Regions from separate parts of the Serratia montpellierensis genome, predicted to be linked through region 4. Evidence: predicted binding sites of a transcription regulator. Region 4 holds the regulator's gene; each other region holds the start of a gene.
The links. The regulator Fur, encoded in region 4, represses iron uptake genes when iron is present. The targets are predictions, from matches to a motif close to ATAATAATGAGAACNACTATCAA.
Positions count from the first base shown of each region.

Region 1: the regulator Fur is predicted to act here: its motif matches at 3,122-3,144, upstream of sodA (superoxide dismutase [Mn]).
Region 2: the regulator Fur is predicted to act here: its motif matches at 3,175-3,197, upstream of sufA (Fe-S cluster assembly scaffold SufA).
Region 3: the regulator Fur is predicted to act here: its motif matches at 2,139-2,161, upstream of fes (enterochelin esterase).

Region 1 covers NZ_VOSN01000001.1:180,449-187,746, reverse strand. Annotated here, with positions in the region: gene yiiM (6-hydroxyaminopurine reductase) at 1-269, opposite strand, end outside; gene FUU19_RS00850 (methyl-accepting chemotaxis protein) at 369-2,297, opposite strand; gene sodA (superoxide dismutase [Mn]) at 2,423-3,043, opposite strand; gene fdnG (formate dehydrogenase-N subunit alpha) at 3,461-6,508, shown strand; gene fdxH (formate dehydrogenase subunit beta) at 6,521-7,298, shown strand, end outside.
Region 2 covers NZ_VOSN01000022.1:342,380-349,677, reverse strand. Annotated here, with positions in the region: gene sufD (Fe-S cluster assembly protein SufD) at 1-477, opposite strand, end outside; gene sufC (Fe-S cluster assembly ATPase SufC) at 452-1,198, opposite strand; gene sufB (Fe-S cluster assembly protein SufB) at 1,242-2,738, opposite strand; gene sufA (Fe-S cluster assembly scaffold SufA) at 2,753-3,124, opposite strand; gene FUU19_RS23880 (hypothetical protein) at 3,653-4,057, shown strand; gene menI (1,4-dihydroxy-2-naphthoyl-CoA hydrolase) at 4,103-4,519, opposite strand; gene ydiJ (D-2-hydroxyglutarate dehydrogenase YdiJ) at 4,516-7,298, opposite strand, start outside.
Region 3 covers NZ_VOSN01000002.1:20,089-27,386, forward strand. Annotated here, with positions in the region: gene FUU19_RS01335 (TonB-dependent siderophore receptor) at 1-1,963, opposite strand, end outside; gene fes (enterochelin esterase) at 2,248-3,627, shown strand; gene FUU19_RS01345 (MbtH family protein) at 3,602-3,808, shown strand; gene FUU19_RS01350 (enterobactin synthase subunit F) at 3,841-7,298, shown strand, end outside.
Region 4 covers NZ_VOSN01000005.1:740,718-748,015, forward strand. Annotated here, with positions in the region: gene pgm (phosphoglucomutase (alpha-D-glucose-1,6-bisphosphate-dependent)) at 1-124, opposite strand, end outside; gene seqA (replication initiation negative regulator SeqA) at 202-744, opposite strand; gene ybfF (esterase) at 969-1,742, shown strand; gene ybfE (LexA regulated protein) at 1,999-2,286, shown strand; gene fldA (flavodoxin FldA) at 2,551-3,090, shown strand; gene fur (ferric iron uptake transcriptional regulator) at 3,420-3,866, shown strand; gene FUU19_RS08975 (beta-N-acetylhexosaminidase) at 4,112-6,769, opposite strand; gene chiQ (ChiQ/YbfN family lipoprotein) at 6,783-7,109, opposite strand; gene chiP (chitoporin ChiP) at 7,157-7,298, opposite strand, start outside.

The DNA of each region.
Region 1 (7,298 bases), on a different contig from region 4:
TCGGTGGAGATATTCTCGCCGAAGGCCGGGGCGCAAAACTGCTCGGCCTGCGCCGGAAACTGTTCGCGCCAGTGGGCATAATGTTCGCGCGGGTAGTGGCACAGCGCGCGATCCGGCCCGCCGTGGTAGCTTTTCTCGGCTTGCTCGTCGCCTTCCAGGCCGAGCGGCGTGAGCCGGATGGCGCCATCCACCTGGCGTTTGGCGATGGCGCTGGGGCGCCCGCCTTCATAGGGTTGAATATTGCCGATGTAAACGTCTGGGTGATGCATGTGCGCCTCCGTGTCTCGCGTCGAGGGCTCAGCATAGCCTGAGTTGTGCCGGGGGGACATAACAACCCGCCCGAAAGTCATCGGGCGGGCGGCGGGGCGTCAGAAGGTGGTCCAGTTCTCTTCCGCGGCGGCGTTGGCGGCCGCGGGTTTTACCGCCGGCGCTTTCGGCGCGGCGGCTTTCACGGCGGTGGGTTCGGTCTGCTCCGCCAAACGGAACACCGAGACGCTCTGCAGCAGCATATCGGCCTGTTCTTCCAGCGAATCGGCGGCGGCGGCGGACTCTTCCACCAGCGCGGCGTTCTGCTGGGTGGTGTGGTCCATTTCGACGATCGCCTGGCCAATCTGGGCGATGCCGCGCGTCTGCTCATCGGAGGCGGCGGCGATCTCGGCCATGATGTCGCGCACGTGGGTGACCGAACGGACGATCTGTTCCATGGTGTTGCCGGTGCTTTCCACCAGTTCGGTGCCGGTTTTCACCCGGCTGACCGACTCGGCGATCAGCCCTTCGATCTCCTTGGCCGCCTGGGCGCTGCGGCTCGCCAGGCTGCGCACTTCGCTGGCGACCACCGAGAAGCCGCGTCCCTGTTCGCCGGCGCGCGCCGCTTCCACCGCGGCGTTGAGCGCCAGGATGTTGGTCTGGAAGGCAATGCCGTTGATCAGGGTGGTAATTTCGGCGATACGCTGCGAACTGCTGGAAATATCGCGCATGGTGCTGACCACGTTTTCCACCAGCTTGCCGCCCTGCTGCGCGGTCTGCGAAGCGTCGGTGGCCAGCTGATTGGCGTGATGGGCGTTGTCGGCGTTCTGTTTCACCGTGGCGGTCAGCTGTTCCATGCTGGCCGCGGTTTCTTCGACCGCCGCCGCCTGCTGTTCGGTGCGGGAGGAGAGATCGGTGTTGCCGGCGGCGATTTCCGCAGAGGCGGTGGAGACCTGGCTGACTCCCATCTGAATCTTCTCAATCATGGTGCGCAGGTTTTGGCTCATCGCCGCCACCGCGTTCAGCAGTTGCCCCAGCTCGTCGCGGCGGGTGCTGGTCTGTGCCTGGCGCAGGTCGCCGCTGGCGATGCGTTCCGCCATGGCCAGCGTGCTGTGCAGCGGACGGGTGATCTGCAGCGTGATGCGCCAGGCGATAAGCACCCCGGCGATGATGGCGATCAGCGTGGTGATGCCCATTTGCAGCTGCGCCAGATTGATGTTGTTGCGCGTCTGCACCAGCTCGTCCTGCATAAAGGCGTTGACCAGCGTGCCGATCGCTTGCGCGCGTTCGCCGAGCTGCCGGCTGATCTGTTGTTCGTGCTCATAGGCCGGCAGGTAGGCCGCGATGCGGTTTTTGTAATCGTCCAGCGCGGCCAGCAGCGGTTGCAGCTGCGGGCGTTGCGCGTCGCTGACCCGGCGGCTCAGGGCATTGGCCGCGTCACGCGCATCGTCAATGGCCGCCATCAGCGGCGCTTCGGTTTCCTTGTTCAGGCTCAGCAGCAGGCCGCGCGCGCCGTAGCGCACCTGGGTCAGCTTCTGGTTCAGCTGAATGAAGGCCAGCTGCAGATCGCCGTTGGTCAGCTGGCGCTCCACCTGGCTCAGGCTGGCTTGCACTTCCGACATGTTCCAGCTTTGGCGCACCGCGTCTTTCGCCGTGACCGCCTGCTCAAAGACTTTTTGCTGCTGCTGATATTCTCCGATCAGCGTCACCAGGCGCTGCAGATCCTTGCGGCTTTGGGCATCCCAGTCCAGCGCTTGCCCCTGGTCTATCAGTTTGACGGCGTTTTCAATATTGGCGCGGTTGTTCTGCAGATACTCCGGCTGGTAGGTCTGGCCGTACATGGCGCGGTTGTATTTGGCCTGGTTGATCTCCTCGTTCAGCCGGTTGCTGAAGTCGATGCGATCGGCGCGGGATTCGATGATATGCAGATATTGCGCCCCGGTGCCGGCGATGACGACCGCCAACAGCAGCAACAGCGCGAAGCCGAGACCGAGCTTTTTACCTACGGTGAGATGAGTGAACTTTCCTGCCAATGCTTGCAATGCCGCCATAGCGTTTTTCCTTCTCCGGGCGAACGTCAATTGAACAAACCATCGGCAAGAAGTGGTCAAACTTTAGCGGATTTCAGGCAAAAAAATACCCGCCGGTGGCGGGCATCTTCATCAACGGGGGCGAATTACTTCTTCGCGGCGAAGCGTGCGGCGGCTTCGTCCCAGTTGACCACGTTCCAGAACGCCTTGATGTAGTCAGGGCGTTTGTTCTGGTATTTCAGGTAGTAAGCGTGTTCCCACACGTCCAGGCCGATGATTGGGAAACCGGAAGCGCCGGCGACGGCTTCGCCCATCAGCGGGCTGTCCTGGTTAGCGGTAGACACCACGGCCAGTTTGCCGTCTTTCAGCACCAGCCAGGCCCAACCGGAACCGAAGCGGGTGGCTGCGGCTTTCTCGAACTCTTCCTGGAATTTCTCAACGCTGCCGAAATCGCGCTCGATGGCCGCTTTCAGATCGCCGCCCAGCGTGGTGCCGGTTTTCAGGTTTTTCCAGAAGAAGCTGTGGTTGGCGTGGCCGCCGGCGTTGTTGCGCATGAAGGTGCGTTTGTCGGCAGGCACTTTATCCAGATCCTGGATCAGCTCTTCAACGCTGTATTTGGCCAGCTCAGGGTAGGCTTCCAGCACGGTGTTGGCGTTGTTGACGTAGGTCTGGTGGTGTTTGGTGTGATGGATTTCCATCGTCTGCTTGTCGAAATGCGGTTCCAGTGCGTCGTAAGCGTACGGCAGGGATGGCAGTGAATAACTCATAATCATCATCTCCAGTGGTGTATGGGCGGCGCAAAGGGCGAGCACCGCGTAAGCAGTCGGATCATTATAGTTAATTAAATGATATTGAAAATGATTATCAATGCCCTGTGAAGTGTGTGGTTAATGTACAAATCGATGCGCTAACATACTGATAGAAGAGGGCGGCGGGTGGCCGCGTCAAGCCATCGCCCCGGCACGTTGGTTACTCTCTATACTGTAGGGAGCGCCAAGGTCGAAATGTATCGAAATGTGCCAATGCGTTCACTGAATGAGCACGAGTGTGTAACAACCACAAGCACGCTGTGGTAATATGGCCGGCGTTCGTAGCAAGCATAACAACAGTGACATTCGCGTTTGCCGCGCTAGCGGGGCAGGCGCATTTGAACAATGTGACAATCGAGAGTAAAGGAGACCCCCATGCAGGTCAGCAGAAGGCAGTTCTTTAAGATCTGCGCTGGCGGTATGGCAGGAACGACGGTGGCCGCGCTGGGCTTTGCCCCCGAAGTGGCGTTGGCGGAAACCCGGCAGTACAAACTGCTGCGCGCCCGTGAGACCCGTAATACCTGTACGTATTGTTCCGTCGGCTGTGGGCTGTTGATGTACAGCCTTGGTGATGGCGCCAAGAACGCCAAAGAAAGCATTTTCCATATCGAAGGGGATCCGGATCACCCGGTAAACCGCGGCGCGCTTTGCCCGAAAGGCGCCGGCCTGGTTGACTTCATCCACAGCGAAAGCCGCCTCAAGTACCCGGAATACCGGGCACCGGGGTCGGACAAATGGCAACGCATCAGCTGGGACGACGCCTTTACCCGCATCGCCAAGCTGGTGAAAGAAGACCGCGATGCCAACTTCATCAAAACCAACGACCAGGGCGTTACCGTCAACCGTTGGCTGACCACCGGCATGCTGTGCGCCTCGGCCGCCAGCAACGAAACCGGTTTTCTGTCGCAAAAATTTAGTCGCGCTCTCGGCATGCTTGCCGTAGACAACCAGGCGCGTGTCTGACACGGACCAACGGTAGCAAGTCTTGCTCCAACATTTGGTCGCGGTGCGATGACCAACCACTGGGTTGATATCAAGAACGCGAATTTGATTATCGTCATGGGCGGTAATGCGGCGGAAGCGCATCCGGTGGGGTTCCGCTGGGCGATGGAAGCCAAAATACACAACAATGCCAAGCTGATCGTGATCGATCCGCGCTTTACCCGAACCGCATCGGTGGCGGACTTCTACACGCCGATCCGCTCCGGGACCGACATCGCTTTCCTGTCGGGCGTGTTGCTGTATCTGATGACCAACAACAAGTTTAACCGCGAGTACGTCGAGGCCTACACCAACGCCAGCCTGCTGGTGCGGGAAGACTTTGCCTTCGAAGACGGCTTGTTCAGCGGCTACGACGCGGAAAACCGCAAGTACGACAAAACCACCTGGAACTACCAGTTCGACGAGAACGGCTTCGCCAAGCGCGACGTCACGCTGCAGGATCCGCGCTGCGTGTGGAACATGCTGAAGCAGCACGTGAGCCGCTACACGCCTGACGTGGTGACCAACATCTGCGGCACGCCGAAGGACGATTTCCTCAAGGTGTGCGAATACATCGCCGAAACCTGCGTCGCGGATAAAACCGCTTCGTTCCTGTACGCCCTGGGCTGGACTCAGCACTCGGTCGGCGCGCAGAACATCCGTACCATGGCGATGATCCAGCTGCTGCTCGGCAACATGGGCATGGCGGGCGGCGGCGTCAACGCGCTGCGCGGCCACTCCAACATCCAGGGTCTGACCGATCTCGGCCTGCTGTCGCAGAGCCTGCCGGGCTACATGACGCTGCCGTCGGAGAAACAGACCGATCTCGACACCTACCTGAAGGCCAACACGCCGAAGGCGCTGCTGCCGGGCCAGGTGAACTACTGGGGCAACTACCCAAAATTCTTCGTCAGCATGATGAAGACCTTCTACGGCGACAAGGCGCAGAAGGACAACAGCTGGGGCTTTGACTGGTTGCCGAAGTGGGACAAAGGCTACGACGTGCTGCAGTACTTCGAGATGATGGCGCAGGGCAAGGTCAACGGCTACTTCTGCCAGGGCTTTAACCCGGTGGCGTCGTTCCCGAACAAAAACAAGGTAGTGGCTTCGCTGTCCAAGCTGAAGTTCCTGGTGACCATCGATCCGTTGAACACCGAGACCTCCAACTTCTGGCAGAACCACGGCGAGTTCAACGAGGTGGATCCTTCGCAGATCCAGACCGAAGTGTTCCGCCTGCCGTCCACCTGCTTCGCCGAAGAGAACGGTTCGATCGTCAACTCCGGCCGCTGGCTGCAGTGGCACTGGAAAGGCGCGGACGCCCCGGGCGAAGCGCTGAACGACGGCGAGATCCTGGCGGGCATCTTCAGCCGCCTGCGCGAGATGTATGCGCGCGACGGCGGTGCGGTGCCTGAACAGGTGCTGAACATGACCTGGGACTACCTGACGCCGGACAACCCGGCGCCGGAAGAGGTGGCGCAGGAGAACAACGGCAAGGCGCTGGCGGATCTGCTGGATGCCGACGGCAAAGTGCTGGTGAAAAAAGGCGAGCTGCTCAGCTCGTTTGCGCAGCTGCGCGACGACGGCACCACCGCCAGCGGTTGCTGGATCTTCGCCGGCAGCTGGACGCCGGCCGGCAACCAGATGGCGCGGCGCGACAACGCCGATCCGTCCGGCCTCGGCAATACGCTGGGCTGGGCCTGGGCATGGCCGCTCAACCGCCGCATTCTGTACAACCGCGCCTCGGCGGACCCGCAGGGGAAACCGTGGGATCCGAAACGCCAACTGCTGGAGTGGGACGGCGCCAAGTGGGTCGGGGCCGATATCCCGGACTACAGCACCGCCGCGCCGGGCAGCGACGTCGGGCCGTTCATCATGCAGCCGGAAGGCATGGGCCGCCTGTTTGCCACCGACAAGATGGCGGAAGGGCCGTTCCCTGAACACTACGAGCCGTTCGAAACGCCGCTCGGCACCAACCCGCTGCACCCGAACGTGGTGTCCAACCCGGCGGCGCGCGTGTTCAAGGACGATCTGGCGGCGATGGGCAAATCCGACAAGTTCCCGTACGTCGGCACCACCTATCGTCTGACCGAGCACTTCCACTACTGGACCAAGCACGCGCGGCTGAACGCCATCGCGCAGCCGGAGCAGTTCGTGGAGATCGGCGAAAAGCTGGCGGAGAAGAAGGGCATCAAGCAGGGCGATACCGTGAAGGTCAGCTCCAACCGCGGCTACATCAAGGCCAAGGCGGTGGTGACCAAGCGTATTCGCACGCTGCAGGTGCACGGCCAGGAAGTCGACACCATCGGCATCCCGATCCACTGGGGTTACGAAGGGGTGGCGAAGAAAGGCTTTATCGCCAACACGCTGACGCCGTTCGTCGGCGACGCCAATACGCAAACGCCGGAGTTCAAGGCGTTCCTGGTCAACGTGGAAAAGGTGTAACGGAGACGAATCATGGCCATGCAATCTCAAGACATCATTCGTAAATCCGCCACCAATGGTTTCACGCCGGCGCCGCGCGCCCGTGACCACCAGGAAGAAGTGGCCAAACTGATCGATGTCACCACCTGTATCGGCTGCAAGGCCTGTCAGGTGGCCTGTTCCGAATGGAACGACATCCGCGACGAGGTGGGGCACAACGTCGGGGTGTACGATAACCCCGCCGATCTGACCGCCAAGTCGTGGACGGTGATGCGCTTCTCCGAGGTGGAGGAAAACGGCAAGCTGGAATGGCTGATCCGCAAGGATGGCTGCATGCACTGCGCCGATCCGGGCTGCCTGAAGGCCTGCCCGTCGGAAGGCGCGATCATTCAGTACGCCAACGGCATCGTCGACTTCCAGTCCGAGCACTGCATCGGCTGCGGCTACTGCATCGCCGGCTGCCCGTTCGACGTACCGCGCATGAACAAGGACGACAACCGGGTGTACAAGTGCACCCTGTGCGTCGACCGCGTGGACGTCGGCCAGGAACCGGCCTGCGTGAAAACCTGCCCGACCGGCGCCATTCACTTCGGCACCAAGGACGCGATGAAGCAGGTGGCGGCGGATCGCGTCAGCGAGCTGAACACCCGCGGCTACCAGAACGCCGGTCTGTACGATCCGGCAGGGGTGGGCGGCACGCACGTGATGTACGTGTTGCACCACGCCGACAAACCGCAGCTGTACCACGGTTTGCCGGACAACCCGAGCATCAGCCCGGCGGTGACCTTCTGGAAGGGCGTGTGGAAACCCC
Region 2 (7,298 bases), on a different contig from region 4:
CAGCAGGTACAGCGGGCGAGCTGGGGCCTTGCCGGCCGGCAGGCGAATCAGGCTGGTTTCCTGCGCCAGACTTTCGGTCAGGTGCAGGAAAATCTCCGGCTGGACCGGCTCCGGCAGCGCCTGCGGCGTGCCGTAGGCAGTCAATTCAAACTGGTAGTCGCCCAGTTCGCTATCGCTGAGTGCGGCGCTGTAGCGGCCGTCGATAAACACCAACCGACAGGCATCGATGCCAAGCGCCAGCGCCTCAAGCTGCTCTGCGCTCACCGGCGCGGGCTGCGGATCGAGGAACTGCTGCTCCAGCAGGCTCTCCAGCGGCGTGTACTTCCAGTTTTCATGCTTGCGCGTCGGCCAGCCGAGGCGCAGCGCCTGCTGCCAGTGCGCCAAGGCATGCGGCGAACGCTCGCCGCCGCGGCCTTCGAACAGGCGATACAGCTGCTGCAGCGCGTTTGAATTACTGTTGGTCGGTAAGCCAGCCATAGCCCTGCTCCTCCAACTGTTTCACCAGCGAGAAATCGCCGGATTTGACGATGCGCCCCTGGGACAGCACGTGTACGTAATCCGGCTGGATGTAGTCCAGAATGCGCTGATAATGGGTCACGATGATAAAGGCGCGCTTGCCGTCCCGCAGCGAGTTGACGCCGTTGGCGACGATCTTGAGCGCATCGATGTCCAGACCGGAGTCGGTTTCATCGAGAATGCACAGATCCGGCTCCAGCGCCGCCATCTGCAGAATGTCGTTGCGCTTTTTCTCGCCGCCGGAGAAACCGACGTTGACCGAACGGGTCAACAGATCGGCCGGCATGTCCAGCAGCGCAATTTTCTCTTCGATGAAATCGGCGAAGTCAAAACGATCCAGCGGCTCCTGCTCGCGGTATTTGCGCACCGCGTTGACCGAGGTCTGCAGGAAGAAGTGGTTGCTGACGCCGGGGATCTCCACCGGGTACTGGAAGGCCAGAAACACGCCCTCGCCGGCGCGATCTTCCGGATCCAGTTCCAGCAGGTCCTTGCCCTTGAAAGTGACTTCCCCTTCGGTCACTTCGTACTCTTCACGCCCGGCCAGCGTGGCGGACAGCGTGCTCTTGCCCGAGCCGTTCGGCCCCATGATGGCATGCACTTCGCCCGGTTTGATCTCCAGATCCAATCCCTTGAGGATCTCGTTGCCTTCCACGCTGACTTTCAAATTCTTGATGCTTAACATGCTGTGTCCTCAGATAGCGCCGACGGCGCTAAAAATGCGGCGATTAACCCACGCTGTGTTCCAGGCTGATGGCCAGAAGTTTCTGCGCCTCGACGGCGAACTCCAGCGGCAGCTCGGAGAAAACGTCCTTGCAGAAACCGTTGACGATCATCGAAATGGCGTCATCCTCGCTGATGCCGCGCTGCAGGCAGTAGAACAGCTGGTCGTCGCCGATCTTCGAGGTGGTGGCTTCGTGCTCCAGCTGAGCGCTGTTGTTGCGCGCTTCAACGTAAGGGAACGTGTGGGCACCGCTGTCCGGCCCGATCAGCATCGAGTCGCACTGGGTAAAGTTACGGGCGTTTTCCGCCCCCGGCAGGATTTTCACCAGGCCGCGATAGGTGTTTTCGCTGTGGCCGGCGGAAATGCCTTTGGCGATGATGGTCGACTTGGTGTTTTTGCCGATGTGGATCATCTTGGTGCCGGTGTCCGCCTGCTGATGGCCGCTGGTCAGCGCCACCGAGAAGAATTCGCCGATCGAGTTGTCGCCCTGCAGGATCACGCTCGGGTATTTCCAGGTGATGGCCGAGCCGGTTTCCGACTGGGTCCAGGACATTTTCGAGCCGGCGCCTTCGCACAGCGCGCGCTTGGTGACGAAGTTGAGGATACCGCCCTTGCTCTCGCCGCCGGAGAACCAGTTCTGCACCGTCGAGTATTTCACTTCGGCGTCTTTATGCAGGATCACTTCCACCACCGCTGCGTGCAGCTGGTAGCTGTCGCGCACCGGGGCGGAACAGCCTTCGATGTAGCTGACATAGCTGCCTTCGTCGGCGATCAGGATGGTGCGCTCGAACTGGCCGGTTTTGGCGGCGTTGATACGGAAATAGGTCGACAGCTCCATCGGGCATCGCACGCCCTTCGGCACATAGACGAAGGTGCCGTCGGAGGCCACTGCGGCGTTCAACGCGGCGAAGAAGTTATCGTTGGAGGGCACCACGCGCCCCAGGTACTGACGCACCAGATCCGGGTATTCCTGAATCGCTTCGCCGAACGAGCAGAAGATCACCCCGCTCTCCGCCAGTTTTTCACGGTAGGTGGTAGCGACCGAGACCGAGTCGAAGATGGCGTCCACCGCCACCTCGCTGCCCTCGCGCACCGGCACCCCGAGCTGATTGAACGCCAGCTCCACTTCGCTGGTCAGGTAATCTTTTTCCGTCGCCGCGCCCGGTTGCTGCTCGGCGCCGGGTTGCGAACCGCAGGCGTCGTCGCAGCTGCCGCAGGAGGGCGCCGAATAGTAACTGTAGTCCTGGTAGTTCAGGCGATCGTAATTGGCCTTCAGCCAGTGCGGCTCTTCCATCTGCAGCCAGGCGCGGTAGGCCTCGAGGCGGAATTCCAGCATCCACTCGGGTTCGTTGCGCTTGGCCGAGATGGCGCGCACCACCTCTTCGTTGATGCCTTTGGCCAACTCATCGGTTGCCAGCTGGGTGAAGAAACCTTCTTTGTAGCGACCTTCGCTGACCCAAGCCTGCACTTCATTAGGCATTTCTACATTGCTTCGTGTCATGTTGATTGCATCGCTCAAACGCCAAAGCTCTCGCCGCACCCGCAGGCATGCTGAGCTTTAGGGTTGTTGAATTTGAATATCTGATTCAGCCCTTCGCGGACGTAATCTACCGTGGTGCCATCGATGAACGGCATGGCCTTCAGCGGCACATAGAGTTTGGCGCCGTCGCGCTCAAACAGCAGATCGTCATCGGCGGGTTCGCGGGTCAGATCCAGCACATAGGCAAAGCCGGCGCAGCCGGATTGTTTCACCCCTAGCTGCAGCCCTTTCACCTGCGGATCCTGCTGCATCAGTTTCGTTATTTGTCGTACGGCGCTGTCGCTGAGCGAAATGCCTTGCCAGACATTTTCATCCAGAGAAAAAGTGCCGACATTTTCCGTTTGCATAGGGTCTACCTCACACTCGTGTTTGGCCACAGCCAATCTGGGTTGCTTATATGTTAGTGATAACGATTATCACTTCAACCGTTTGTTTTGCGGGGGTATCCGCCGCCAGCGCGGTTTTTCGCTGCGGCGTGCGGCAAGCCAGCGGGACATTCGTGGCGGCTTGCGGCGTCCGGCGGCAAGGTGTGCATGCTATCCCTATGAATTTATTATCTATCCTGCATCACCGTACCGCACTCCCCGGTGGCCCGTCAGCGTTACAGCGCTGCGGTGCGTTGCCGATCTAAACATTCATAGAAAATACCTATTTCTGCATTCTGTCTGTCGTAAATGTGCGTTTATCGGCATTTCGTGGCGCTGCGCAAGCGCGCAGCCCTCAGGTTAAAGTTTAGTCGCTCAGGATTAAGTTGGGGCGGCGGCGGTCTTTTACCCTTCCGCGCAATAAAAAAACGCCACGCCGGGGATTGATCGGCAACGCGGCAGTTTATATGATAATGATTATCATTCAATTTGAATTTGAGCGCGAAGCCAATGACTCTTTCGATCAACGCATGGTTACTGGGCAAGATTGATGACTACAAATTCAGCGTGCGCGACGCCACGGTGGACTTTTATATGGCCGAAGCGGCGCTGCGGCGCCCGGAATGCAATATCGACCACCTGAAGCGGTACAACAGCGTCAGCCTCACCATGGCCAATCTGTGCCTGGAGAACGGCGACGATGACAGCTACCTGCACGCGCTCAGCAAGCTGCACAACCGGCTGATCGTCGAGATCAACAATCCGCAGCGCTGCCAGCTGTTTCGGGTGCAAAGCTATCACTTCGCCCGCCACACGCTGACGCTGATCTGCCAAAAGTATGCGATGGAAGGCACCTGGGAGAAGGCGAACGCGTTTCAGAAGGACTTCGTCAAACGCGTACCGTTTCAGCTGTAAAGCGAAAGGCTCCGCAGGCCGGCAGCCTGCGGAAACCGGCGAGAATCAGTCGATAACCGCCGTGGTCAGACGCGAGGTGCAGCACAGCCGATCGCGCGCGTCGAAGATCTCGATTTGCCACACCTGATGGCGACGGCCGACGTGCAGTGCGCGACATACCCCGCGCACCTGGCCATCGAACACCGCGCGCAGGTGGTTGGCGTTGATCTCCAGCCCCACCACTTTCTGCTCGCCCTCACTGCACAGGTAACCGGCCATCGATCCCATCGATTCCGCCAGCACCACCGACGCCCCGCCGTGCAACAGCCCGAACGGCTGGCGGGTACGGCTATCGACCGGCATGGTGGCCTCGAGGAAATCCTCGCCCAATTGGGTAAACTCGATGCCCACATGGCTGACCATGCAGCCGTCGCCGGCGCGGTTCAGCTGCTCCAGCGATGTTTCACGTTTCCACAATTTCACTCAATCATCTCCAGAAGTGCCTGTAATGGGTGGCGCACGCCATTGCCCTCGATGCGTTTCACCTGGCTGCGGCAGGAATAGCCGGTCGCCAGGCAGCGCTGCCTTGGCAAACGCTGCAGTGTCGGGTGCCATGATAACTCATAAATGCCGAGCGAGTTTTGCAGGTTCTTGGCTTCGTGGCCGTAAGTCCCCGCCATGCCGCAGCAGCCGACGCTGACGTTTTCCAGTTTGGCGCCGAAGCGGGCGAAGATCGCCGCCCACTGTTGGCCGCTGGCCGGCAGCGCGGTGGTTTCGGTGCAGTGGCCGAACAGATACCACGGCTCGCCGGTCGCCGGCTGTTCGGCGCGATCCGCGATCCGCTGCTGCAGCCATTCATGCACCAGCTGCACCTGGAAATCGCCGCGCTCAGCGCCGAGGATCTCGCGGTATTCGTCGCGGTAACACAGCACCAGTGCCGGATCGACGCCCACCAGCGGCATGTCGAGCTGCGCTACGCGGTTGAGAAAATCGGCGGTTTTGCGCGCGGTGCGGGCAAAGCGCGTCAGGAAACCTTTCACATGCTGCGCCTTGCCGTTCGGCGAGAACGGCAGCAGCACCGGTTTATAGCCGAGCTTCTCCACCAGGCGGACAAAGTCCGCCACCACTTTGGCGTCGTAATAGCTGGTGAACGGATCCTGGACGATCAGCACGTGATCGGCGCGCTGATCGGCGCTCAGCCTTTCCAGCTGCTCCAGCGTCAGCGTGGTCGCGCGGTGGCCGGACAGCTGCTGACGCAGCGTCGGGCTGGACAGCAGTGGCAGATCGACCATGCCGATGGCGTTGCGGCTCATCTCCCGCAGCCACGGCTGGCGGAAGAAGAAGTTGAACACCTTCGGCGCGCGGGCCATCAACGGGGTATAGCTCTCCACACCGGCGACCATGTAGTCGCTTACCGGGCGCAGATAGCGGGTGTGGTAGAGCTGCAGGAAGCGCGAACGGAATCCCGGCACGTCAATCTTGATCGGGCACTGGGTGGAGCAGGCCTTGCAGGCCAGGCAGCCGGACATCGCCTCTTTCACTTCGTGCGAGAAGTCATACTCGCCCTTGCCCGCGTGCCAGCTGTTGCGGGTCTTTTCGATCAAACCGCGCAGGCTGACTCGCTGCTGCGGCAGCTGTTTCTCCAGCGCCAAAGGATCGACGCCCTGCTCGGCCAACAGACGCAGCCACTCGCGCACCAGCGTCGCCCGCCCTTTCGGTGAATGAATGCGGTTGCCGCTGATCTTCATCGACGGGCACATCGGGCTGCGCACGTCGAAGTTGAAGCACAGGCCGTTGCCGTTACACTCCAGCGCGCCGCGGAACGAAGTGCGCACCTCGACCGGGATCTGACGATCGAAGGTGCCGCGTTTAACCGCGTCCACCTGCATCATCGGCGCATCTACCGCCAGTGGCGAACAGATCTTGCCCGGGTTCAGCCGGTTATCCGGATCAAACGCCGCCTTGATGCGGCGCAGCTCTTCATACAGCGTTTCCCCGAAGAACTCAGGGCTGTACTCGGCACGGAAGCCCTTACCGTGCTCACCCCACAGCAGGCCGCCGTATTTGGCGGTCAGCGCCACCACCTGATCGGAGATCTGCTTCATCAGCACTTCCTGCTGCGGGTCGCACATGTCGAGCGCCGGGCGCACGTGCAGCACCCCGGCGTCGACGTGGCCGAACATGCCGTAGCTCAGGTGGTGGTCGTCGAGCAGTTGACGGAATTCGACGATATAGTCCGCCAGGTGTTGCGGCGGCACGCAGGTGTCCTCGGCGAACGGAATCGGCTTGGCGCGCCCCTTGGCGTTGCCCAGCAGCCCGACCGCCTTCTTGCGCATGTTGTAAATGCGCTCGATGCCGACCAGATCGCCGCAGATCTGGTACCCGATCACACCGCCCTGCCGCTGCCCGATCAGTTCATCCAGCCGTTGGCACAGCGTCTCCATCTGACCGTCGATCAGCGCCCGATCGTCGCCGGCGAACTCAACGATGTTCAGCCCCAGCATCTCTTTATCCGGCACGTCGGCGATCAGTTCGTTCACCGAGTGCCAAACGATGTCTTCACGCGCCAGGTTCAGCACCTTGGAATCGATGGTTTCCACCGACAGCGCCTTGGCTTCGACCATAAAGGGCGCATTGCGCAGCGCCGAGTCGAAGGAGTCATACTTCACGTTGACCAGGCGGCGCACTTTCGGCAGCGGCGTGATATCCAGCCGCGCCTCGGTGATAAACGCCAGCGTGCCTTCGGCGCCGGTCAGGATGCGCGTCAGATCGAAAGTTTGCAGATCGTCGCTCAGCACATGGCGCAGATCGTAACCGGTGAGGAAGCGGTTGAGTTTGGGGAATTTCTCGAGGATCAGCGCACGCTGCTCGCGGCAGCGGTTGAGCACCGTGCGGTAGATGCGCCCTTCGGCGGTCTCTTCCAGAGCAATCGTTTCCGCCAGCGCCGTCGGCATGGCGCGGGTATCGATCATCTCACCGCCCAGCAGCACCGCCCGCAGGCCTAACACGTGATCGGAGGTTTTGCCGTACACCAACGAGCCCTGGCCGGAGGCGTCGGTGTTGATCATGCCGCCCAGCGTGGCGCGGTTGCTGGTGGACAGTTCCGGCGAGAAGAAATAGCCGAACGGCCGCAGATACTGATTCAGCTGATCCTTGATGACGCCGGCTTCGACTTTTACCCAGCCTTGTTCGACGTTGATTTCCAGAATGCGGTTCATATGGCGCGACATATCGACCACGATGCCGGTATTGAGTGACTGGC
Region 3 (7,298 bases), on a different contig from region 4:
TCGACAGATCCTGCGTAGCCTGCCAGCTGAGGGTCGAGTTGACGGTGAACTTCGGGATCACCGACAGGTAATCGCCGGTGGTCTTGTTCTTGTTCTCGATCATGTAGGTGGCGTTGTTGCTCCAGGTGACGGTCTCGCTGACCGGCACGTTCAATGAGCCTTCCAGCCCCTGCACCACCGCCTTCGGCACGTTTTCCCACTGATAGATATCGGTTTTAAGACTGTTTGAGGAAATTGGCGCGTAGCCAGCCTCAATTTTGTTGCGGTAATCGTTGCGGAAGTAGGTCACGCCGGCCAGCCAGCCTTCGTTATGGAACTCCAGCCCGATCTCTTTGTTAACGCTGGTTTCCGCTTTCAAATCGTCGTTGCCCATCAGATAGCAAGCGCCAGCACTGGCTGCACAACCTTGACCACGGCTATACAGGATATAGTTACCGTTGTTCTGGAACAGATTGGGCGCTTTGTAGGAGCGTGCGATACCCATCTTCAGCGTGAAGTAGTCGCCCAGTTCCTGCGACAGGTTCAGCGCCGGGCTCCAGTTGTTGCCGGATTCGGAGTGCAAATCGTAGCGCAGGCCCGGCGTCAGCATGGTGGTGTCGGTCAGCTCGATATTGTCTTCGGCGAACAGCGAGAAGATATGTGCGGAGGAATAAGGACTACGGTTAGTGCTGTCCACTCCAGGGATCACTCCACCTTCGGTGAGAGACTGGCTAGTGGAGGTGCCGTCTTTCATCCGCTGCTGAGACCACTCGGTGCCCAGCGTAGCGGTCTGTGAAACGCCCAGTTCAAACGGCACGCTGACTTCGCTGTGCGCCAAGAAGTCGTCCAGCTTGATGGTGCCGAAACCGGTGTTATTGGTGTCGAAAATGCCTTCCAAGCCGCCTGACAGGCCTTCATTCAGGCGGGTGTTGCGGGTGCGCTCGAACTGCACGTAGTTGTTGGTGCTCACGCCGTTGTCCCAGGCGCCGCGGTGGGTCAGGCCGAAGGTTTCACGGTAGATGCGGTTGGTCTCTTTGCCGTAGTTGCTCTGCACCAGGGCGTTGGTGTTGGTGTTCTGGGTATCGCCGGCGTACAGGTTGCCCTGGCGGCCGTAGGCGTACTCGAACTCCAATGACTGCAGATGGGCGAAATCCCAATGCAGCAGGGCGTCGATGTTTTTATCGACCACTCCTTCACGTCCGGCAGGTAATGTATTGGAATAGCTGCCAGTGCGCTCGGATTGATGACCTTGGTTAATGTCCCAGGCGTCGGCCTGCGTTTTGCTGTAGCCGCCGAACAGGCGGAAGCTCAGGGAATCGCTCAGCGGGCCGGACAGGCTGAAGTCGGTGCGCTTGGTGGCGCCTTCCTGCTTGTGCTGCGGCACGTTGAAGTAGCCGTTCAGCGAGCCGTGCAGCGCATCGCCGGCCTTCTTGGTGATGATGTTGACCACGCCGCCCGCGGCGCCGTTGCCGTAGCGCGCGGCGGCAGGGCCGCGCAGCACTTCGATGCGCTCGATCATTTCCGGCGGCACCCAGGCGGTATCGCCGCGCGAGTCGCGCTCGCCGCGCCAGCCCTGACGCACTGAGTTGCGGCTGGAGGCCGGTTTGCCGTCGATCAGAATCAGGGTGTTTTCCGGGCCCATGCCGCGGATATCGATCTGGCGATTGTTGCCGCGCTGGCCGCTGGTGGAGTTGCCGGTCAGGTTAACCCCGGGCATGGTGCGGATCAGTTCGCTGATGTCGCGTGCCGGCGGGCGTTTTTTGATCTCTTCGGCGGTGATGGTGGACACCCCCGGCGCCTGCAGGTTCTGCCGGGCGGCGGTCACGACGATGGTGTCTTCGCCGCGCGGCTTTTTATCCGCTGTGCCGCTGTTTTCTTCCGTGGTGGGGGTGTCGGTCTGCTGCGCGGCGTTGGCGAACGCGGACGCGCCCAATCCCAAGCCGATAAGAGTGGCTAAAGAATAACGTGATAGCTTGCTTTTCATTTGAGTGTCCTACCTTGCTGCCATCCCTCGCCGAACGGGGGGAAGGGCGGTTGTAGTTTTTGTGTAGTCGGAAATAGAAAATCGGCTGCGGCAAGGGATGCCATTGATGTATCCCCGATCCCTGTCCGTTGCGCGCAATACCAGCACGATCTCCAAGCCTTACACACTATTGCAAATGCAAATTATTATCAATAGTATTTGGCGTACAGTGCGTTCGGGCGGTGGCCGGCGATAGGGAAAAGTCGACGTTCCCGGTGCCGCCAACTACAAAATGGGTAGGCGTTGTGAATACAGAACTACAGTCAGAAAGCAGCAGATTATTGGCCAGCAGCAATGCGGGCAGTCCAGGGTGGTGGTTGACGGTGGCACGGCGCGGTACGCCATGGGTAGAACCGGCGGGTAACGGCCGGTGGCGAACCACCTTTTTCTGGCGCGATCCTCAGGGATGCGAATTGACCTCCGCCTACCGTCGCGTGTGGATCAACATTAACTGCCTGACCGACCATCACCAGCCGAATCCGCCGCAAAGCCTGCAGCGTTTGGCCGGTACCGACGTGTGGTACTGGCAGACCGAGCTGAGCGGCGCCTGGCGCGGCAGCTACTGCTTTATCCCCTGCTTTGACGAGCGGCCGCCGGCGTTCAGCGGCGACGATGCGCACGCCAACATGCACAACCTGCGCCACTGGTGGCACCAGGTGTTCGCCAGCGCCACCCCCGATCTGCTCAACCCGTACCGCTCCTGGCAAAGCGCCAGCGGCCACAGCGTATCCGGCCTGCACATGCCGGATGCACCGCCGCAGCCGGTATGGCGCTCGTTCGACGAGTACGAGATCGCCAGCGGGCGCTGTACGCCACCGCTGCCGGCGCGTTTGCAGCGCCATACCTGGCAAAGCGAGCGCCTGGGCAATAGCCGCGACGTCTGGATCTACACCACCGGTGACAGCAAGCCGGCCGAGCGCCCGCTCGCGATCCTGCTCGACGGCCAGTTCTGGGCGAAGCAGATGCCGGTTTGGGAGCCGCTGATGCAGCTGACCCGCGAAGGGGCATTGCCGGAAGCGGTGTATGTGCTGATCGACATCATCGATCTGCCGCATCGGTCGCGCGAACTGACCTGCAAGGACGACTTCTGGCTGGCGGTGCAGGAAGAACTGATGCCACAGCTGGCCGACTGGGCGCCGCACAGCGACAAACCGGCTGACACGGTGGTGGCGGGGCAAAGCTTTGGCGGCCTGGCCTCCCTGTATGCCGGGCTGCGCTGGCCGCAGCGCTTCGGCGCGGTGATCACCCAGTCCGGTTCCTACTGGTGGCCGCGGCGCGACATGCTGCAGCTGCCGAGCATTCCCGATGACGCCTGCTGGTTGCTGCAACAGGTAGAACTGCACGGCTTGGGCAATCACGGCGCGCTGAAGGTATTTATGGAAGCCGGTTCGCAGGAAAAATTGGTGCATCGGGTCAGCGGCGAAATGGCGGCACGCCTGAGCGACGCCGGCCATCGGGTGCACTACCGGGTGGTGGAAGGCGGGCACGACGCGCTGTGTTGGCGCAGCGGCCTGACCGATGGGCTGCAGGCGGTCTGGGCTTCCGCTTTCGCCACCGCTTATCCGGCATCGGCGACGGCAACGGCACGAGGAACACATGGTGGAAAGCCTGAATCCGTTCGATGATCAACAGCAGCGCAGCCTGGTGCTGCGCAACGTACAACAACAATACAGTTTGTGGCCGGATTTCCGCGCCATTCCGTCCGAATGGACGATCGTCTTCGGCCCGGCGGCGCGCACCGCGTGCGCCGAATGGCTGGAGCAGCATTGGCAAGACATTCTGCCGGTCGCAGCACGCGAGGCGTGACCGGCGCCAGGTAATCACGGGAGCAATAAGCAGTGTCACACACCCCTAACTCTCTCAGCGGCCCGGCGCTTGCGGGCGAATGGCCGCTGGTCGCGGCGCAACCCGGCATCTGGGTCGCCGATCAAATCTCCCCGCATCGCAATGCCTACGCGGTCGCACATGCCATCGAACTCAACGGCCCTGTCGCCGTGGAGCCTCTGCTGCGGGCCATCATCCAGGGCCTGGGCGAGGTGGACATGCTACGCCTGCGTTTTGCGGAACGCGACGGCGTGCCGGTGCAATGGCTGGACGATGCGCTGGCGGTGCACGAGCCGGAACTTGTCGATCTGACGACGTCGCCGGATCCCGACGCCGCCGCGCGCGCGCTGATGGACATCGATCTGGCAAGCGATCTGCGCGCCGGCAGCGGCGCACCGCTGTATCGCCATGTGGTGATGCGTTTGGCTGATGATCGCTGGTTCTGGTATCAGCGCTATCACCATTTGCTGGTGGACGGTTTCAGCTTCACCGCCATCGCTCGCCGCGTGGCGGCGATTTACTCCCATCTTTGCCACGGCGACGCGCTGGAACCGACGCCTTTCACGGCGTTCAGCGACGTGGTGGCGGAATACCAGGCTTACCGGCAGGCGCCGGCCTGGCAACGCGACGCCGATTTCTGGCTTGAAAAAGCGCGGCAGCTGCCACCGCCGGCCACGCTCTGCCCGCAGCCGCTGGCCGGGCAAACGCCCACGCCGCGTATCCATCGATTGGAACAGCGCTGCGATCCGCAGGCCTTCGCCGAATTGGTACAGCGTGGCGCGCAGCAGAAGCTGAACGCCGCCGATATGGCGGTGGCGCTGGTGGCGCTGTGGGTATCGCGCCTGAGCGGCCAACCGAGCTTCAGCGCCGGTTTTATCTTCATGCGCCGCACCGGATCGGCCGCCTTGTGCGCCGCCGGCCCGGTGATCAACGTGTTGCCGATGGAGATGCACCTCGAGCCGCAGGCCACGCTGTATGAGGCCGCCACCCGCATCAGTCGCGAGCTGAAAACGGTGCGTCGCCATCAGCGCTACGACGCCGAACAGGTGCAGCGCGATCTGGGGCGCATCGGCGACGGCGAACCGCTGTACGGCACGGTCTTCAACTTCAAAATGTTCGATTACCAGCTGGATTTCGCCGGTATCGAAGGCATTACCCACGATCTGGCCTCCGGGCCGGTGCGCGATCTGGAGATTGCGCTGTTTATTGACGAACACCATCAGCTGAAGGTTGAACTGCTGGCCAACGCCGAGCGTTACAGCCGCCAGGAATTGCAGGCGCACCTGCAACGATTGCCGCTGCTGCTGGCGCAGTTCGCCGCGCAGGCAACGTTGCCGATCGGCGAAGCCGATATGCTGACTGCAGACGATCACGCGCTGCTGGCGCGGGTCAACGACACGGCGCACCCGGTGCCGGCGACCACGCTGAGCCAGTTGCTGGCGCAGCAGGCGCAAACCACGCCGGACGCACCGGCGCTGGCGGATGCGCATTTCAATTTCACCTACCGCGAAACGCGCGAGCAGGTTACGGCGCTGGCGCGCGAGCTGGTGGCGCAGGGCGTGCGGCCGGGCGACATCGTGGCGGTGGCGCTGCCGCGTTCGGTGTTTCTGTCGCTGGCGTTGATGGCGATCGTGGAAGCGGGCGCCGCCTATCTGCCGCTGGACACCGGTTATCCGGACGAGCGGCTGGCGATAATGCTGGAAGACGCCGCGCCCCGGCTGGTCATCACCAACCCGGCGCAGCAGGCGCGTTTCGCCGACAAGGGCGAAATTTTGCTGTATGACGCGCCGCTGGCGGCCGATCACGCCGCCGGGGTGGCGATCGCGGGCCCGACGCCGGACCATGCGGCCTATATCATCTTTACCTCCGGCTCCACCGGGCGCCCGAAAGGCGTGCTGGTCGGCCATCAGGCGATCGTCAACCGCCTACTGTGGATGCAACACCAGTATCCGCTGGGGGCGGACGACGCGGTGCTGCAGAAAACGCCGTGCAGTTTCGACGTCTCGGTGTGGGAATTCTTCTGGCCGCTAATGGTCGGCGCCCGGCTGGTGATGGCGCCGCCGGAGGCGCACCGCGATCCGCAGCAGCTGCAACAGCTGATCGCACAACACCGCATTACCACGCTGCACTTCGTGCCGTCGATGCTGGCGGCTTTCGTGGCCGCCCTGGACGACGACGCGGCGGTGGCGAACTGCGCTGCGCTGCGCCAGGTGTTCTGCAGCGGCGAAGCGCTGCCGGCGGAGCTGTGCCGCCTGTGGCAAAGCCGCACGGCGGTGCCGTTGCACAACCTCTACGGCCCGACCGAAGCGGCGGTGGACGTGACCTGGCATCCGGCTTACGGCGACGCGCTAGCGAAAGTGACCGGCGCCAACGTGCCGATCGGTCTGCCGGTATGGAACACCGGGCTGCGTATTCTTGACGCGCGCCTGCGGCCGGTGCCGCCGGGCGTGGCGGGCGATCTGTATCTGACCGGCGTGCAGCTGGCGCACGGCTACCTTGGCCGGCCGGATCTGACCGCCAGCCGCTTTGTCGCCGATCCGTTCGGCGAGGGCGGGCGCATGTACCGCACCGGCGACGTGGCGCGCTGGCTGCCGGACGGCACGGTGGAATATTTGGGCCGCAGTGACGACCAGCTGAAGATCCGCGGGCAGCGTATCGAGCTGAGTGAAATCGACCACGCCTTGCTGTCGCTGCCGGGCGTGCGCCAGGCGGTGACGCACGCGCTGGTGCTGCAGGGCACGCCGGTGGATGCCGGCGGCGATGCGCGCCAACTGGTGGGTTATCTGGTGATGCAGCCCGGCGCGAACTGGGATGCGGAAGCCCTGCGTGCGGCGCTGGCCGACCGTCTGCCACCGCACATGGTGCCGGTGGCGCTGGTGGAAATGAGTGATTTGCCGCTGAGCGCCAACGGCAAGCTGGATCGCAAGGCCTTGCCGCAGCCGCAGGGCGGTGAGCGCAAGGCAGGACGGCCGCCGCAGGCCGGGCTGGAAAGCGAGATCGCGGCGGTGTTCGCCCGTTTGCTGCAGCGCGAGCAGGTGTTCGCCGATGACGACTTCTTCGCGCTCGGTGGCCATTCGCTGCTGGCGATGCGGCTGGCGGCGGAGCTGCGCCGCGATCTGGGCAAGGCGGTGTCCGTCGGCCAGGTGATGGTGGCGTCGCGCGTCGAGCAACTGGCTGTCTTGCTGGCGGAAGAACGCACGCAGGAAGAGGCCGATCGTAGCGGCTTCGACAGCGTATTGCCGCTGCGCGTCACCGAGGGGCCGACGCTGTTCTGTCTGCACCCGGCGTCCGGTTTCTCCTGGCAGTTCAGCGTATTGCCACGCTATCTCGATCAGCACTGGTCGCTGGTCGGTATCCAGTCGCCGCGGCCGGACGGCCCGCTGGCGCTGAGCGAAGATATGGATCAGGTGGTGGATGCCCACCTGCAGACGGTGTTGCAGGTCCAGCCGCACGGGCCGTACCACTTCATCGG
Region 4 (7,298 bases):
ACTTCACCGCATGTGCGGCATTGCCGGCTTCCGGTTGCAGCACATAGTACTGCGACGTCAGCTGGGCTACGTTGATCAGATCGCTTTGGCGGGCGGGCTGCCCGGCACGTGGATTATTCGCCATCGACATATCTCCCTCATCCCTGTCGGTGACCGGGCAAATACGTCGCGCACGGCCATCATGACGGGCTGTTCGCTAAATTAGACGGTACCGCAAACTTTCTCGATCAGTTCCGCCGGGAACTGCATGGCCTGCATGATGTGTTCGATCATGCTGCGTTTGCGGCCGGTATTGGTATTGGTGATCACCCAGTAAGGGGTGCCCGGTACATGCTTCGGCTTGGTATGCGTGCCGTTGGCCAGCAGGGTCTGCTGATCGCCGGCGAAATAGGTGCGGGTACGGCCGGTCAACGCCTCGGTGGCGGCGGCGAAACCGGCGGCATCGAGGGTATACAGCGTGGACAGCACCAGCATGAAACGGTTGACCGCTTTGTTCTGCTCGGCATATTCATCCGACAGCAGCAGTTCACGCACGGCGCGCACGCGATCGCGCGGACGCTGCGCCGGCGCCGCTTTTTCCAGTTCGGCAGACTGCGACGCACTGGCGGCAGGCAACGCGCGTACCGGTTGCCCGGCGGTGAATTTCAACATGCGGCGTAAAATATCGGACGCGCTTTCACCGATGTGTTGCGTGTGGCTGGCAATATAACGGTAAAGCTCTTCGTCGACTTCAATAGTTTTCATCTTTATCCAATACTGTTTTTTCTACTTAGAACCTGAAGCCAGATCCTGCATTCAAGCCATGGGATTATAAGGTTAAAAGCGCTGGGGCGAACACAACAATGTGCCTCCGGACGGCAAATGCAGACTAATACCTATAGCCGGCACTGCCAAGCCCGCGCCGCGAAAATTCCGCATGATTCATCGTGCGATTCAATCATGATACCCTAATCTGAATCTCTCTCAGTATGAACTTCGCCATGAAATTACATTATCAACTGCTGGCCGCCGAGTCAGACGCGCTGCCGGTGCTGCTGATCCACGGGCTGTTCGGCAATCTGGACAACCTGGGCGTGCTGGCGCGCGATCTGCATAAACAGCACACGGTGATCAAGGTCGATCTGCGCAACCACGGCCTCTCTCCGCGCGCCGACGACATGAACTACCCCGCCATGGCGCAGGATCTGCTGGCGCTGCTCGACGAACTGCAGCTGGAAAAATCGATCGTCATCGGCCATTCGATGGGCGGCAAAGCGGCGATGGCGCTGACCGCCATCGCGCCCGAGCGCGTCGCCAGGCTGATCGTCATCGACGTCGCGCCGGTGAATTACCAGACCCGCCGCCACGACGAGATCTTCGCCGCGCTGAAGGCCGTCAGCGCCGCCGGCATCACCCAGCGCCAGGCGGCTGCCCAGCTGATGCGCGACTACCTGCAGGAAGAAGGCGTGATCCAGTTCCTGCTGAAGTCCTTCCACAACGGCGAATGGCGCTTCAACCTGCCGGTGCTGATCGAACGCTACGAAGACATCACCGGCTGGCAGGAAGTTCCGGCCTGGCCGCATCCGACCCTGTTCATTCGCGGCGGCCTGTCGCCGTACGTGCAGGACAGCTACCGTGCGGATATCGCCCGCCAGTTCCCGCAGGCCCGCGCGCACGTCGTCGCCGGCACCGGCCATTGGGTGCACGCCGAAAAACCGGAAGCGGTGCTGCGCGCCATTCACCGTTTCCTCGACGAAGCCTGAAAAATGCACTTACCTGGCGAAAAAACGCGCTAAAGATAACGGCTTAGCGCGTTTAGCCCGCAGTTAGGCATTGTCGTCGCTCCATCTGCTGGGGTAATATGGCGCGCTATAATTTTGCCACCGCGCCAGCGCGTTCGCGAACGCCGGTTCGGGGGTGAATTTGGGTTAGGGTTTATTGGCCCGAAGTGTGTTAATCGATGCCTCCGGAAGCGTGCGAGCGCTTTTTGATGCAAACTCCCTTGCAGTACCGCTACCTATGGCAAAAGAACAAACGGATCGCACGACGCTGGATCTGTTCGCAGATGAACGCCGTCCGGGGCGCCCGAAAACCAACCCGCTTTCCCGCGATGAACAGCTTAGAATCAATAAGCGCAATCAGTTACGGCGCGATAAAGTGCGTGGATTGCGGCGCGTAGAGCTGAAAATCAACGCGGATGCGGTGGACGCCCTGAACAAACTGGCGGAACAGCGCAACATCAGCCGCAGCGAGCTCATCGAGCAGATGCTGTTGGCGCAACTGGCGGAAGAACAGCCGGAACATTGATCTCTTCGGCCGCACGTGCGGCGCGGCGTTAAGGACAACGCCGGATCGACCACGCTTTTCTTCATTCTCCGGCATCGCATAAATGCGATAAAACCCCGGCGCCACTTTCTGGCATGATACGCATTTACCGGTAAGAGACTGCGCCTGTCGGCGCCCGCCCCGGAGGCGAAAGGCTCTTGCCATGGCATCATTTTAATCGGCGTCAGCGGCGGCAGTGCCGGCGTCGAGTAATGCAATTACTTGAATTTAAAGGTTATACGCGATATGGCTACTGTAGGCATTTTCTTTGGCAGCGACACTGGCAATACCGAAAACATTGCCAAAATGATCCAGAAAATTCTCCAGAAACAGTTTGGCGACGACGTCTCTGAAGTGCATGACATCGCTAAAAGCAGCAAAGAAGACCTGGAAGGGTTCGATATTCTGCTGCTGGGTATCCCGACCTGGTACTACGGTGAAGCGCAGTGTGACTGGGATGATTTCTTCCCGACGCTGGAAGAAGTCGACTTCAACGGCAAACTGGTGGCGCTGTTCGGCTGCGGCGACCAGGAAGACTACGCGGAATACTTCTGTGACGCGATGGGCACCATTCGCGACATCATCGAACCGCGCGGCGCGGCCATCGTGGGCCACTGGCCGACCAAAGGCTACCACTTCGAGGCCTCCAAAGGCCTGGCGGACGACGATCACTTCATCGGTCTGGCGATCGACGAAGACCGTCAGCCGGAGCTGACCAACGAGCGCGTGGACGCTTGGGTCAAACAGATCGTCGAAGAGCTGAGCCTGGCCGATATCGTCGGCTAAGCCCCGGCACTGGCGAAAGGTTGAACAAAGGCCCTGTAAAGTGCATAGTGTGCCCACAGGGCCGTCATCGGCAGCAGGGATTGCTGCGATAGAAGCTACAGATTTGTAACTTCCCACCCCGTCACGGTAGACTGAGATATCGGTTTATCCCATCCATCAAGGCGTTGCATGCAAAACATGCAATAGTGCAATTATATCTTTGTTAACAACCGGCGGTTTCCATTTAGTACAACCGGTTCTATAATGAGACGCATTAACTCTTTGTGCCGACCGATGCCACAGGCGAGTACGCCTCAACTTGATTAGCATAGTAACAGGACTGAATTCGCATGACCGACAACAACATCGCATTGAAGAAGGCCGGCTTAAAAGTCACGCTTCCGCGACTCAAAATCCTGGAAGTACTGCAAAATCCGGAATGCCATCACGTCAGTGCGGAAGATTTGTACAAAAAACTGATTGATATGGGCGAAGAGATCGGGCTGGCAACGGTTTATCGCGTACTGAACCAGTTTGACGATGCGGGCATTGTGACACGTCACAATTTCGAAGGCGGCAAGTCCGTGTTCGAGCTGACCCAACAGCATCACCACGATCACCTGATTTGCCTGGACTGCGGCAAAGTGATCGAATTCAGCGACGAATCCATCGAAGTGCGCCAGCGTGATATCGCCAAGCAGCACGGCATCAAGCTCACCAACCACAGCCTGTACCTGTACGGCCACTGTGAAACCGGTGACTGCCGCGAAGACGAAACGCTGCACGACAAGAAGTAAGCCTGACCGGCTTTGAAAAACCGCCTCACACCGAGGCGGTTTTTTTATGCCCGCCGTACAACGGACAAAAAAATCCCCGGACAAGCCGGGGGAAAATCATGTCATGAAATATCACAATTGCAGCGGCACTGCTACTCCACGTACTACTCTCACTACAACGTCCGCCCTACGCCGACACGCGCGAGCGAACGCCTTCCCCCTTCGTTATACGGCCGCCGCCAGGGCTGCAGGCCGTTGCACCGGGCTTAGACCTTCTCGGCGCGGCTGTAGCGCTTGCCGTCCGGGCTGACCGAACGCACCTGCACCTCACCGGAGATCGCCGGTTTGGCCTTGGCGTCATAGCGCTGCCACTGCTTGCCGCCGTCGGTGGAGTACTCGATGCCCAACCCCGGCAGCGCGATATTCGCCTCCAGCTTGCCGCCCGCTACGCGTGCGCCCGGCACCGGCAGACGGTAAGCGACGCCACCCTTGTCCAGCTTGGCCAGTTCCCGCTGGCCCAGGATATTGGCGAAGCGCAGCCAGTCTTTCTCCAGCGTCTTGGTATCGACAAAGTGGGTTTCCCCGCCTTTGTATTCGCGGCCGGCGCGATAGTCCTGCTCCCAACCGGCGCGGTGCCAGGCGCGTTCTGCCATCGACAGCGCGCGTGGGAAGATCATGTATTCCATCTGCGGGTCGGTGCGCTGAGTTTCGCTCCACAGCTGAGCGGACAGCCCGTAGGCGCCCGGCCACGGCTTGTCGCTCTTGGCGTTGAAGTGGTTGCCGTCGCGGTCGACCGAGGTTTCCGCGTTCTGCGGCATGTTGTCCGGCGCGAAGCTGAACACCTTGCGCTCGTCGCTGAAGCGGGTGCCCCAGTAGTAACCGCGCTCGTCCGGGTTAACCTCGTAAGGGAAGTCCATATAGACGTAGTCCGGGTTGGAGACCACCACTTCATACCCTTTGTTGGCCCAGTCGTTGACGCTATCGAAACCGCCCCAGTACAACGTGTCCCAGAAGTTGACGCCCACGCGCGAGGTGGCGAACGCCTTCGCGCTCTCGGCGTCTTTCAGGCCGTCTTGCCAGGCCTGCATTCTGTCGATGCCGTGCGCTTTCACCAACTTGCTGACCTCTTGGCCAAAGTAGCTCGGCAGGTGCTCCATGTCGGCCACCTTGCCCTCTTTGATCATCGTCTGGCAAACCTGCGACTTGGCCCACGGCTTGTCTTCGTTGCTCTGATCGATGATGCCTTTGCCCGGCTCCGGTTTCGCCTTGTCGGTATAGCCGGCGCCCAGGCGAATGTTTTTCGCTTCGTCGCCGCCGAAGTGCCAGGTCTTGATCGGCTGGCCGGCCTCTTTATGCATCTGGGCGATCTCGCCGATCACCTTGTCGACAAAGCGCTGGGAAGAGTCCAGGCACGGGTTCAGGTAGCTCTGGCGGTTAAAGAACTGCACGGAGGTGGTGTTGGAGGTATCGGTCGGATCCACCAGGCGGAATTCGTTGGCCTCCTGCTCTTTCCCGGCGGCATGCAGCTTTTTATAGCGCGCTTCCATCGAGACCACCGCGGCGCGGGCGTGTGCCGGCATGTCGATCTCCGGGATCACCTCAATCTGGCGCGCCTGAGCGTATTTGATGATGTCGATATAGTCCTGACGGCTGAAGAAGCCGCCGTAGACGTCCGGCCCCTGGCCGTACTGCGGCAGCAGGCAGGTGGTTTCGCTCAGATCGTGGCAGCGCTGGCCGCCGACTTCCGTCAGCTCCGGCAAACCGGGGATCTCGATGCGCCAGCCTTCGTCATCGCTCAGGTGGAAGTGGAATTTGTTGAGCTTGTAGGCCGCCATCTGATCCAGCAGGCGCAGCACCGCGTCCTTCTTATGGAAGTTGCGCGCCACGTCGAGGAAAATGCCGCGATACTGGAAGCGCGGCGCGTCACTGGCGTCCAGCGTGGCGATCTTGCCGCTGCCGTCGCTCGGCACTAACGACAGGATCGACTGCAGCCCGTAGAACACCCCGGCCTGATCGAAGCCGATCACCCGCGCCTCTTTCTTGCCAATGTTCAGCTCATAGGCACCCGGCACCGCCATCGCGCCTTTAAATTTGCCCGGCTGGATGTCGGTTTTGATCGGGTAACCGTTGGCCTGAACCGGCACGCCCAGCAGCGCGAAGCGCTGGTTGACGACGTCCGCCGCCGGCTTAACCAGCGTGCTCAGATCCGGCGATACCCCTTTGCGCAGATCGACGTCCTGCGCGTGAACCTTCACCTGCATCGGCGTCGGCACGATCTGGCCGCGCAGCGCGCCGGCAGGCAGCGTCTGCAGATCGGCATTGCTGACAAAGCGCGAAGCCGGCGTCATCAGAATGTTTTTGTCGTCCTTGGTACGCTTCCACTGGTCGCCGGTGAACGGCGCCACAAACTGGTCCAGGTTTTCGGTGTCGGTATTCGCCAACATTTTCGGCTTGGCGTCGCCGGACGTGGCATACCAGCGCGGCAGGAAGTCGTTTCTGAACAGCTGCCAATATTCGGCGACCACCGGGATTTCCACCGCCTTACCGGCCGGGAAACCGCTGAATTTGGCGGTCGGCTCCAGCTTGTACAGATCGCCGGTGAGGTGAGCGATCTTGAACTGGTCGTTGTCTACCCGCAGGGTCTGGCGCGGGCTGTGGAAATAGATGACCCAGTCTTTGCCGTCGATCGCCTGGCCGTCGTTGCTGAGGGTGAACAACACCCGGTTGCATGAGGCCCAGTCGGCGCCCAGTGCCGCGCAATCCACGCCGTTTTCGCCGGCGCGGTTATCCAGCATTTTCACGTTCAGCTTCAGCTGGCTCAGCTGATCCACTAGCTGTTGATCGGCCATGGCGTTTCCCATGCCGCCCAGGAATCCCATCGTTGCCGTCAACGCGGCTAATGCGCTCAGTTTGAATGCGTTCATGTTCTCGTCCTTCTTAATTATTGTTATCGCGAATTTCTTGCCACAGCTTGCCGCACTTGGCGTCGTAAGCCTGACCGTTACCGCTGTGCACCGCCATAATGCAGTTCTGATAATCCATCACCCGCACCGTTTCCTGCGCGGCGAACTGCTGGTGCTGCTTCTCTTGTTTCAGCACGTTCAGCACCGCCTTACAGGGCTGCAGACGCTCCGGCGAGCCTTCGACGGTGTTGATGCAGGCGCTGTATGCCTGCTTCAATTTGGCGTCTTCCGGCGGCGCGGCGGGTTGCGCACAGGCGCTCAAGGCCGCGGCGGCCGCCAACATCAGCATGATTTTTTTCATCGTTGAATTCCCTTAACTGCCCCCCGGCGGCGAGGCCGGGGAACGCATCAGAAGATGGTGAATGGCGCGATGACCATGAACTTGACGTCTTTCTCGTCCTGGAAGATGTTGCCGTAACCGCCGCCCCAGCTCGGGATGTTGGTGTGGTTGTCATACTGGGTGTAGTGCAGCTTGATCAGGGTGCCCTTG